2 regions of the Mesorhizobium sp. Mes31 genome follow, and region 1 is predicted to be linked to the other one. Evidence: predicted binding sites of a transcription regulator. Region 1 holds the regulator's gene; the other holds the start of a gene.
The links. Region 1 encodes PhoB, which activates phosphate uptake and scavenging genes when phosphate is short. Its sites were predicted from a motif close to TGTCATNNANCTGTCAT; they were not measured.

Region 2: the regulator PhoB is predicted to act here: its motif matches at 1,456-1,472, upstream of NR193_RS19585 (DUF47 family protein).

The regions. Positions count from the first base shown of each region.
Region 1 is NZ_JALJRL010000012.1:57,064-59,266, forward strand. It holds gene NR193_RS20650 (agmatinase) at 1-757, shown strand, start outside; gene phoB (phosphate regulon transcriptional regulator PhoB) at 873-1,562, opposite strand; gene phoU (phosphate signaling complex protein PhoU) at 1,582-2,203, opposite strand, start outside.
Region 2 is NZ_JALJRL010000011.1:84,405-86,607, reverse strand. It holds gene NR193_RS19585 (DUF47 family protein) at 1-1,344, opposite strand, end outside; gene NR193_RS19580 (transporter) at 1,838-2,203, opposite strand, start outside.

The sequences.
Region 1 (2,203 bases):
CCAGGGCGATGCCACGCTCGTCGAGCACTGGGATTTCGATCTCGGCGGCCCGCTGTTCGACGGCAAGCCGGTCTGCTGCATCGACACCGGCGACATCGCGACCACCATGCATGACAATAGCGGCAACAGGGCGCGGATCGAGGCGAAAACGCGCCAGGTTCTGGCACTACCGGCCGTGCCGATCCTGCTCGGCGGCGACGATTCCGTGCCCATCCCCTTCCTCGCCGGCTTTGCGGATCACGGGCCGGTCTGGATCCTGCAGATCGACGCCCATATCGACTGGCGCGACGAGGTGCATGGCGAACGCTACGGCTATTCGAACCCGATGCGCCGCGCAAGCGAGATGCCGCATGTCGCCGGCATCGTGCAGGTCGGCATCCGTGGCGTCGGCAGCGCTCGCCTCACCGAAATCGAAGCGGCACGGCGCTATGGCAGCCGCTTTGTAACCGCCCGCGAGGTTCACGCCCAAGGCGTCGAAGCCGCTCTCCGGCATATTCCGGAAGGGGCGCGGGTCGTCGTAACTCTCGACTGCGACGGCCTCGATCCCGGTATCATGCCGGGCGTGGCGGCGCGTTCGCCCGGCGGCCTCACCTACACCCAGGTGGTCGATCTGATCGGGGGCCTCGGCAGACGGGCCAGGATCGCGGGATTCGACCTTGTCGAGCTTTATCCTCCCGCCGACATTGACGGCCTGTCGGCCCTGACCGCAGCGCGCCTTCTCGTCAACGTCATCGGCACCGTCGTCCGGCAGGTTTGAGCCCGGACTCTCGCTAGGGCAATTCCAGGAAAAGTGTGAAACGGTTTTCCGTCCGGAATTGCGTCAAAACAAAGAGTTAGAGCGGTTTGCCGTTTCCGTGAAACGGTGAACTGCTCTAGTCTTCCCTGATCGCGTAACCCGCCCCGCGGATCGTGCGGATGACATCGGGCATGCGGCCGTTGTTGACCGCCTTGCGCAACCGGCCGACATGCACGTCCACCGTGCGCTCGTCGATATAGATCGTCTCGCCCCAGACATTGTCGAGCAGCTGGCTGCGCGAGAAGACGCGGCCAGGATGGCGCATCATGAATTCGAGCAGGCGGAATTCGGTCGGCCCGAGCCGGATCTCGCTCTTCTTGCGATAGACCCGGTGCGACTCACGATCGAGCACGATGTCGCCAACCTTGAGCACGCTGGACAGCACTTCCGGCTTGGCGCGGCGCAGCAGCGCCTTGACCCTGGCCATGAACTCCGGTGTCGAGAACGGCTTGACCAGATAATCGTCGGCGCCCGTGGAAAGGCCGCGCACGCGGTCGCTCTCCTCGCCACGCGCGGTCAGCATGATGATTGGCAGCCGCTCGGTCTCGGGGCGCATTCTCAGCCGCCGGCAGAGTTCGATGCCTGAAACCGCCGGCACCATCCAGTCCAGCACCAGAAGGTCGGGGACGTTCTCCTGCAGCCGGATCTCGGCCTCGTCGCCGCGCGTCACCACCTCGACCTGGTAACCCTCGGACTCCAGATTGTAGCGGAGCAGCACACCGAGCGGCTCCTCATCCTCCACGACCATGATGCGTGGCGCGATCATCGGCTGCTTACCCCTGTCGTCATGCCGCCGGCGCGGACATTGCCGTCTCGTCCTGCTTCGGGCGATTGGCGGGTAGCTGTGTGCCGGTCAAAACATAATACGCATTCTCGGCGATGTTGGTCACGTGATCGCCGATGCGTTCGAGGTTCTTGGCGCAGAACAACAGATGCGTGCACGCGGTGATGTTGCGCGGATCCTCCATCATGTAGGTCAGGAGTTCGCGGAACACGGACGTGTACTTGACGTCGATGCGTTCGTCGTCGTTCCTGAGCTTGGCCAGCGCCGCCGCGTCGGCGGCGGCGTATTCCTCGATCACGCCCTGCACCTGGATCAGCACCAGCTGCGCCATCGCATCGATCGAGTGCGAAAGGTCGCGAGGCGTGACGCTGAGGCCAACGGTGCCGACGCGCTTGGCGATGTTCTTGGCAAGATCGCCGATGCGCTCGAGGTCGCCGGCCATGCGGATCGAACCGACGACATGGCGCAGATCGTCGGCCATCGGCTGCCGCTTGGCGATCAGAGTGATGGCGCGGTCGTCGAGTTCGCGCTGGCGCGCGTCCATGATCGCGTCGTCGGAGACAACGCGCTGTGCCAGGGCGTTGTCGGAATTCAGAAGTGCCTTGGTCGCACCGCCGACCATC
Region 2 (2,203 bases), on a different contig from region 1:
CAAGGCGTGGCAGAAGGCGGCGTGCTCGCCGAGCAGCGCGAACTCGTCCCGGTGACGGCGGACATGGCGCGACAGCAGCAGCCGGATCTGGTCGGCGATCAGGGCGACGGTCTGGTCCACCTGCATGGCATGGGAGGAAAGCACGAGCGCCTCGGTCAGGAAATCCTGCGCCTCGGCCGCTCCCAGCACGCTGTCCAACCGGTCGCCGATCCGGAAATGGTCGGGCGACAGCGCTTCCATCGCGTCGAAGACCAGTTGATCGGCCCCGGCCATGAGCCAGCCCATATGGCCTGCCTCGCGATCGGCTGCCTCTGTCAGCACCGCGATGGAAAGTGGCTTGGCGACAAGCCGGTTCAGCCGCTTGCGTGCCCGGTTCCAATCGATCAGGAAGACGATGCGCGCGCCCAGCCCCTCAAGGGCCGCGTCGGCCGCCGCGAGATCGGCGCAATTGAAGCGCGCCGTGCCGACGACGTAGTCGGCGCCCGAGTTCAGACCGGCGCTGCGCCGCGCGCCGACGTCCGACCATTGCGCTCCAATCTCCGACAGAAGGCCCTGGAAGAAGGCAAAGCGCCGCTCGTGCAGGTCCGAATAGGTGAGCGTGATCGAAAAACCCTCCATCTGGATCACCAGCACATGCACGTCGTTGGTGCCGATGTCGTTCTGGATGAGCAACCGCGCCCCGTCGCGCGTCGCCGCCGTGTCGAGGCCGGGATGGTCGAATTTGAGCCTGCGCGTGCGGTTCAGCCCGCGCATGAAGGCAGCGACGCGAGGGCGGTCGTCGGCATCGAGCTGCCAGACATGGGCACCGTCGACCGTATCGTCCGACATATCGACCGCCAGTCGGTTCAGGCTCTTGTGCAGATCCATCACCAGAATGTGGAACGTATCGCTCTCACCCCGCTTCCCGCCCGTCAGCGCGAGCATTTGGGCGTCGTCGAGCACGCCCGCATTCAACTGGTCCAGCCAGTCGCACCAATGATCGACCCGCGCGATTTGCGCCTTGTGGTCGGCATCCGCGCTGCCTTCCAGCGGCCGGGCCATCAGGCGGATATCCTCCCCGAGCAGCTTGCCAAGTCGTGCCAGGTCGGCAAGATGCAACGTCCCGCCCTCCAGCCAGGCCGTCGCCTGCATCTCCATGAGCCACGGCGCGTTGATATGGGCGGCCGCATAGTCGCGACGCAGGTTGGATAGCGGAGCCGCGCCATCCGCGGCATGGGCAGCCGCGGCCTGAAGCGCGGTCAGTGCGAATTTCAGCCGGTCATTGGCCGCAAGCGCGCCGGTGATCCGGGCCGGCAGCAGCAGTTTCGATTGGCCGAGCGCGGCGACAACATCCACTTTTTCCATCTATCAGCCATCCATCCTACACAATGATACATTGTTGTGTTCCTGCCTCGTTGTCCGCCTACCAAAGTGTACCGAAATCAGAAGCCGGCTTATTAACGGAGATCGAAGCACTGTCATAATCTTGTCATGATAAATATACTCTGGAGTCCACACTTCATCATTGATCTGGCGCAAAGCATTCGATGGAAGACTTTCCAGGGAGTGAGCGCTCGCAATACGGAAGCCGCCATGATGGGCACCGTGCACGGCAGTGCCCTTCATCCCGTAGGGTCGGGCAAACGTCTCAAATCACGAGCCTTCTCAGCCCTTTCGGCTGCGGCAAGTCGGGATTGCGGCTCTGTCCGAATGGCGCCGACGAGATTTTGGTGGGCACGCGAATGCCAGGCCGGGTTCACCCGGACGGGTCGATATCCGCGATCTCGGCACCCGACGCGTTGCCTCGGCTGGATCGCGCAGAAATGTCATGGACACCTGATGCGGCGGTGGCCCAGGCCTAGACGTCACCCGGAACGGTGATGCCGAGCAGCATCTGCAGCCCGAACAGCACCATCAGCGAGGCGATGAACATGCCGACGAAAACGGCGGTGCCGACCGCGGCACCCTTGCCGATTGTGGCATTGGTCATGCGCCAGGTCAGCGCCATCGACAGTGCGAACAACAGCAGCGACACAAGGCTCGAGATCTGGCTTGCGGAGGTCAGGAAAAGCCTGATCAGCGCCGAGGGCAGCATCAGCCAGGCGGTGATGGCCGAGGCCCAGTTGCTGGCCACGACATAGTGGACGAAGCGGCCGCCGATGCCGGCACGCCGCGCGACCAGGGCAAGGGCGACCAGCGGCAGCACCCAGGAGCCGATATCGAC